2 regions of the Cronobacter dublinensis subsp. dublinensis LMG 23823 genome follow, and region 2 is predicted to be linked to the other one. Evidence: predicted binding sites of a transcription regulator. Region 2 holds the regulator's gene; the other holds the start of a gene.
The links. The regulator Fur, encoded in region 2, represses iron uptake genes when iron is present. The targets are predictions, from matches to a motif close to ATAATAATGAGAACNACTATCAA.
Positions count from the first base shown of each region.

Region 1: a site for Fur is predicted at 1,595-1,617, ahead of feoA (ferrous iron transporter A). Genes of this name have one in related genera too.

Region 1 covers NZ_CP012266.1:4,124,195-4,127,978, reverse strand. Annotated here, with positions in the region: gene feoB (Fe(2+) transporter permease subunit FeoB) at 1-1,242, opposite strand, end outside; gene feoA (ferrous iron transporter A) at 1,269-1,493, opposite strand; gene AFK67_RS19160 (Tex family protein) at 2,043-3,784, opposite strand, start outside.
Region 2 covers NZ_CP012266.1:1,350,968-1,354,751, forward strand. Annotated here, with positions in the region: gene AFK67_RS06175 (beta-N-acetylhexosaminidase) at 1-139, shown strand, start outside; gene AFK67_RS06180 (helix-turn-helix domain-containing protein) at 197-808, opposite strand; gene fur (ferric iron uptake transcriptional regulator) at 1,132-1,584, opposite strand; gene fldA (flavodoxin FldA) at 1,874-2,404, opposite strand; gene ybfE (LexA regulated protein) at 2,566-2,847, opposite strand; gene ybfF (esterase) at 2,975-3,742, opposite strand.

The DNA.
Region 1 (3,784 bases), 1.7 Mb from region 2:
CAGTGTGCGTGCGCCCATCACCGACGGCACGTTGCAGCCGAAGCCGACAATCAGCGGCACGAACGATTTGCCCGGCAGCCCCAGCGCCTGCATCAGACGGTCCATCACAAACGCCGCGCGGGCCATATAACCGGAATCTTCAAGAAACGACAGGAACAGATACATCATGCCGATCTGCGGCACCAGCGGCAGCACGGTATTGATGCCGCCGCCGATCCCCTGGGCGAGAAACAGCGTCAGCCAGGCGGGGAAGTGCAGCGTAGCGCCGACCCACTGTAGCCCGTGAATGAAAATCGCCACCGAGCCCGCGTCGAAAATCGGCTGCAACGCGCCGCCGATGTTAATGGCGAGCAGGAACATCAGGTACATCACGCCCAGAAACACCGGCAGGCCAAGGAAGCGGTTGAGGATGATTTTGTCGATGGCGGCCGTCAGACGGTGCGGCTCGGCGGTGAGGCTGTTGCTCACCGCGTCGCAAATCGTCGCGATGCTCTGATAGCGGGCATCGACGATATGCAGCGCCGGGTCATCAAGCTCAGTTTCAAGTGCCGCCAGCGTCTGCGGCAAATGGACGGTAGCGGCGCCCGCCACGCTGCGGCTGTAGATATCGCCTTCCAGCATTTGCAGGCCGAGCCAGCGGCGCTGCTGCAAAGAGAGCGTCGGCGGCATCCTGGCCGCCAGCGCGTCCGCCGCCGCCGTCAGCGCCGCCGGGTAGTGCACGTGCTCGATAGCCTGATTCTGCTGATGACGGTCAATTGCGATTTTCAGGCTGTCGATACCGCGCGCGCGCGTGGAGACCAGCGGCACCACCGGACAGCCGAGCCGGCTCGCCAGCGCGTCGATATCAATACGGATATGTTGCTTTTCGGCGATATCCAGCATGTTCAGCGCCACCACGCACGGGATGCCGAGCTCCAGCAGTTGCAGCGTCAGATAGAGGTTGCGCTCAAGGTTGGAGGCGTCGACCACGTTTATCAGCAGGTCAGCTTCGCCGCCGAGAATGTAATGGCAGGCTATCTGCTCGTCCAGCGACGTCTGGGAGGAGATGGTCGTCAGGGAATAGGTGCCGGGCAGGTCGACCAGCGTGACCTGATGATTGGTCGTCGCGAAGCTCCCCTCTTTGCGCTCCACCGTTACGCCCGCCCAGTTACCCACGCGCTGACGTGCGCCGGTAAGCTGATTAAACAGCGTGGTTTTACCGGAGTTCGGATTGCCAATTAAGCCGATGGTTAATTTTTTCATGTGCATACACTCAACAACGGGAGAGGTCAGCGGGCCGCTTCAACCTGCAACAGCGCCAGATCTTTTTTGCGAAGCACCAGGCTTACGCGTCGGGTTTCGATATGAATCGGGTCGCCCAATGGCGCGACGCGTTTTACCTCAAACGACGAGCCCGGCAGCATGCCGAGCGACAATAATTTCTGGCGGTACGCCGGGCTGATGTCGCGGGCGAAACCGGTAATTTTCCAGCTGCTATTAGGCGTGAATTGCATAAAACCTGCTTATTCCGGATGCGCTCAGCGGCGGCGGGTCGTGGCTCTGCAACGGCCGAAAGCCGATTATTGCGCGGGAAGGGATCGTTTATCTGATTAAGATGGTAATGAGAATGGTTTTTATCTGCAACGCAATATTGCGGCGCAGCGGCAATATCTGATGTTTATTTGTTCTGGCGCAAAAAAAGTAGAGGCCTCGCCCGGCGGCACGGATTTTTAAATAAATTTATTATTTAATATTCATTTGGTTAGAGTTAATTGCGGTTCTTTTTTCGCTTTGCCTGAAGCGCCGCGTGTTATTTATTTAGACGTATTGTTATTTAAATGAAAAATGTAACCGCGTTCATATTTGATTTTATTTCTGAATGTCGATTTTTAAATAAGTGGTGGTTTGGGTAAGGAATAAATGGCGGGTGTGCTGCGCTTACCCACCCTACAGAATCAAAAACGTCTGCCAAAACGTAGGGCGGGTAAGCGCACCCGCCACTGGCATTACCCGAAAACCAATTAAAAAGGCCGGTTTCCCGGCCTTTGTCATGTCGCGGTGGCTTAACGCTTTTTACCGAGCGCGGCAGCGAGCGCGTCGCTCATCGCGCTATTGCCGCTGCTGACGCTCTCGCGCTGCGGCTTGCGGTTCGGTGCAGGGCGGCTGTTTTGCTCGCGGTTATTACCGCCGCCGCGCCGCGCGTTACCTTCGCCCGGCTGTTCGTCAAGACGCATAGTCAGCGCGATACGCTTACGCTGCAAATCCACTTCCAGCACTTTCACCTTCACGATATCGCCCGCTTTCACCACGGTGTGCGGATCCTCGACGAATTTGTCGGAAAGCGAAGAGATATGCACCAGCCCATCCTGATGTACGCCGATATCCACAAACGCGCCGAAATTGGTGACGTTGGTGACCGCGCCTTCCAGCACCATGCCCGGCTGGAGGTCGTTCATGGTTTCCACGCCTTCGGCGAACTGGGCGGTTTTAAACTCCGGACGCGGGTCGCGGCCCGGTTTCTCCAGCTCTTTAATGATGTCGGTGACGGTCGGCACGCCGAAACGCTCGTCGGTGAAATCCACCGCTTTCACGTTGCGCAGCGCCCTGCTGTTGCCCATCAGGTCGCGCAGCGACTGCTCGGTGGCGGCGAGAATGCGCTCCACCACCGGGTACGCTTCCGGGTGAACGGTCGAGGCGTCAAGCGGGTTGTCGCCGTGGTTGATGCGCAGGAACCCGGCGCACTGCTCAAACGCCTTCGGCCCCAGACGGCTCACTTTCAGCAACTGCTGACGGTTGCGGAACTGGCCGTTCTCGTCGCGCCAGGAGACGATATTCTGCGCCATCATGCGCGTCAGGCCCGCCACGCGGGTCAGCAGCGGCACGGAGGCCGTGTTCAGGTCAACGCCGACGGCGTTCACGCAGTCTTCGACTACCGCGTCCAGCTTGCGCGCCAGCTGCGACTGGCTGACGTCATGCTGATACTGGCCCACGCCGATGGATTTCGGGTCGATTTTCACCAGCTCCGCCAGCGGATCCTGCAGACGACGCGCGATGGAGACTGCGCCGCGCAGCGAGACATCGAGATCCGGGAACTCCTGCGCCGCCAGCTCGGAGGCCGAATACACCGACGCACCCGCCTCGCTGACAATCACTTTCTGCGCGGTCACTTTCGGGAACTGCTTCTGCACGTCGAGGAAAAAACGCTCGGTTTCGCGCGACGCCGTGCCGTTGCCGATAGCCACCAGCTCGACGTTATGTTTTTCGCAGAGCGCCGCAATCACGACCGCCGCCTTCGCGGCCTGACCGGTGTGCGGATAAACGGTGTCGGTCGCGACCAGCTTGCCGGTGGCGTCCACCACCGCCACTTTTACGCCGGTACGCAGGCCCGGGTCGAGGCCCATCGTCGCGCGCAGACCTGCCGGCGCCGCCATCAGCAGGTCGTGCAGGTTACGGGCGAACACGTTGATCGCCTCGTCTTCGGCACGCTCGCGCAGCGTGCTCATCAGCTCGGTTTCCAGATGCATCAGCACTTTGATGCGCCAGGTCCAGCTCACCACGCCCTTACGCCAGCTGTCGGCAGGCGCGTTGTTCAGGCGCAGGCCTAAGTGGTCGGTAATAATCTGCTCGCAGTAGCTTTCGCGCGGCGGCTCATCGAACTGCGGGTCGGCGTTGAGCGCCAGCTGCAATACGCCCTCGTTGCGCCCGCGGAACATCGCCAGCGCGCGGTGCGACGGCACCGTAGAAATAGGTTCATGATGGGCGAAATAGTCGCGGAATTTGGCGCCTTCATCCTCTTTGCCCGCCA
Region 2 (3,784 bases):
AGAGTATTCCACCGATGGCGGCGCGCGCTGGCAGCGCTATGACGCCGCGCAACCGCCGGGCGTCACGGGCGACGTGCAGGTGCGCAGCGTCAGCCACGACGGCAAACGTTACAGCCGGACGGAGCACCTGCAGCCGTAACGGCATAATAAAAAAGCCAGCCTCCGGGCTGGCTTTTAGGTTTATCGGGGCGGCGTATTACGGCGCGTCAGGCAGGGAATGCACGGCTAGCAGCTTACCTTTACTGATTTCAATATGTTTCGCGCTGCGCAACTGAGAAAGGGTTTTCATTACCATACTGCGGGAAAGATTGGTTTTTTTAACAATATAATCTGCGACGTTAATCCGGTTACGCATAAACTCATCCATCGCGGCCAGACATTCGATATTGGCTTTAATCATACTAAAGCTGTTTCTGCCGAGCATAATCTCTTCGCGATAGCAAAGCATATTAATTATCCATGAGGACAAAACCAGGAGATGTAACTGGCAGTGATTTTTTTCAATTTCCTGCATGAAATAATCAAAAGGAATTAACTGATAATGACATTCTGAATCCGCCTGTAATTTTGCGAATTGGGATTTACCTAAATTTCTGGCCAGGCCCAGTACCGACGGGGCGCTGCTTTTTTCCAGCAGCAGCCGGTCGCTCTGGCGCATCAGCGAGAACTGACCGCCGCGTATGATACAGATTTCCCCGTCCCGCAGCGGGATCAGCGTATTTTTCTCCGCACGAGACCAGTTACCGTAACTATTGAAAATATCAGCAATGCGATAAATCTCAGCAAGGGGTTTGGAGGGTAATACCATATTGGTTACCTTGTTTAAAATAAAATTATGTCGTTGCTGTATCTTAATGGATGCTTTTTTATTGCTGCAATAAGGGGCAGGGAAGAGGAAATGAACAATCGTGATAATTCGTTGCCTAACTGATTGACCGGTAAAGACATTTATCTTTTCTGAATTTCAATTTAATAAAATAGATATGGTTTAATTAAGCATTGTACGCTGTATTAAAATACGCAGCGCAGTGTTTTTTATCTAAAATAGTACAGCTGTATTTTCAGTCTCTGGTTTTCAGACAATAAAAAAGCCGACACAGGTCGGCTTTGGAGCAGGCGGTATGACGAGCGTTATTTCTCGCCGACCTCGTGCGCGTGTTCGTTTTCGCGGCAGTCGCCATCGGCACAGTGACCGTACAGATAGAGGCTGTGGTTAGTCAGGCGGATGCCGTGACGCGTCGCGATTTCACGCTGACGAGCTTCAATAGATTCATCGCTGAATTCGATCACTTTGCCGCAATCGAGGCAGATCAGGTGATCGTGATGATGCTGTTGCGTCAGCTCGAAAACGGATTTACCGCCTTCGAAGTTGTGACGGGTGACAATGCCGGCATCGTCGAACTGGTTCAGTACGCGATAGACCGTGGCAAGGCCAATCTCTTCACCCATGTCAATCAGACGCTTATAAAGGTCTTCCGCACTGACATGATGATTGACCGGTTCCTGCAGCACTTCGAGGATTTTTAATCGAGGAAGCGTGACTTTCAGGCCGGCCTTCTTTAATGCGGTATTGTTGTCAGTCATGCGGAATCTGTCCTGTTGCTTAACGACTCGTCCCGAAAGGGAGCGATACATCGGATACGCCGAAGATGAATGCGTCTCATTATAGAACTGACATGCCTAAATGAAAACCGCAAGCACCCGGCAAAAAAGAGCTTAAAAATCGTGGACCCGCCAGCGTTTTTAACGTGAAGGCCTGATAATTAAGGAAGCCATTGTACAGCGTAGTGAGGGAAAGTTAAAAATTTGTAGCAATTATTTTCATTGCTTTTATCTATCAACCGGCGCGGACGGCCGCCCGCGCCGTTTATCATCAGGCGTTGATGATTTCCTGCAGGTGCAGCTCTTCAGAAACCTGCTTCACCCACTTCTCAACGCGTTCTGCGGTGAGCTCCGGCTGGCGATCTTCGTCAATCGCGAGGCCGACGAAGTGATCGTCATCCGCCAGACCTTTGGACGCTTCGAAGTGATAACCTTCGGTCGGCCAGTGGCCAACGATAGTCGCGCCGCGCGGCTCGATAATATCGCGAATGGTGCCCAGCGCGTCGCAGAAGTATTCCGCGTAATCTTCCTGGTCGCCGCAGCCGAACAGCGCAACCAGCTTACCGTTGAAGTCAATTTCTTCCAGCGTCGGGAAAAAGTCGTCCCAGTCGCACTGCGCTTCACCGTAGTACCAGGTCGGGATGCCAAGCAGAAGAATATCGAACGCTTCCAGATCCTCTTTGCTGCTTTTAGCAATGTCATGCACTTCAGCAACGTCTTTCCCGAGCTGTTTCTGGATAATTTTTGCGATATTTTCGGTGTTGCCGGTGTCGCTGCCGAAAAAGATGCCTACGATTGCCATAAGAAGAATAACCTCTTGAATCTAAATGTGATGGTGCTGGCATAACGCCCACAGATAGGGCAATCATAGCAGAACAGGCGAAGGTGCGGAAACGGTATCAGGCGCCGGGTGCACTCTCTGCTACATTGCCCCGTCCTTTTGGGTAAAATTCAGACCAGACCTTACTCCTGCAAGGCCTGCAGCTGAGCGAGGAGCATGGCTTCAATCAGCTCGCTGCGGCTGATATTACGCGCCTGCGCCAGATGATTCAGCGCGTCCACGGCGTCGGCGTTCAGCTTCAGCTCCACGCGCTTAAGCCCGCGAACTTTGTCGCGCTTAAGCTGGTTGCGCTTATTGATGCGCAGCTGTTCATCTCGCGACAGCGGATTGGTTTTCGGTCTGCCCGGACGGCGTTCATCCGCGAAGAGATCGAGCGTTGTGCGGTCCGTTTGTTCTTTTGCCATGGTATGAGTATAGACAGGGGAAACAGGCTGTCGGGGCGGTCCCGACGGTATTTCAGCGCGCCATCATACATGAGGCAGCGAAGCGCGCCAACGCATCCGGCGCGCGACGGCGCCGGTCGGTCTGTTTTTAATCAGTTTCCAGGAAACGACGGATAGCGCGTACCACCGCCTGCGGTTTTTCGGCATGAACCCAGTGACCGGCCCCCGCGATAACGTGCGCGCGGGCCTGCGGGAATTGCGCCAGCAGCGCCTCGCGGTGCGCTTCTTCCACATAAGGCGACGCGCCGCCGCGAATAAACAGCGCCGGGCCGTGCCAGGCGGGGATCGCCTGCCAGCCGACGATATGCGCATACTGCTCCCACAGCACCGGCACGTTAAAGCGCCACTCGCCGTCGACAAACGACTTCAGCAGAAACTGAATCACGCCTTCTTCCGCGATATGCTGGCGCATGATTTCCGCTGCCTGCTGGCGGGAGGTCGCGCCCGCATCGCTCACCGCGTTAACGGCCGCGAATATCTCGTCGTGGCGGCGCACCTGATAATCCACCGGCGCGATATCAATCGCCACCAGCTTTTCGATGCGCTCCGGGGCAAGCGCGGTGACGGCCATCGCCGCTTTGCCGCCCATCGAGTGACCGATAAGAATCACCTTATTCAGTCCCAGCGAATCCAGCGTGTCGAGAATATCCTGCGCCATCGCCGGGTAATCCATCGCCTCGCTACGCGCAGAAAGGCCGTGGTTGCGTAAATCGACCTGCACGATGTCATTATCCTGCACCAGGTCGCGGGCCAGCACGCCGAGGTTATCGAGACTCCCGAACAGCCCGTGAATTAACACAATCGGTGTATTTTGAGTCGGTTGTTGCGCAGATTGCGTGCGGGTATTTAATTTCATGGCAAAGTTCTTTTTTGGCGACTGACAGGTTAGGTTATCATG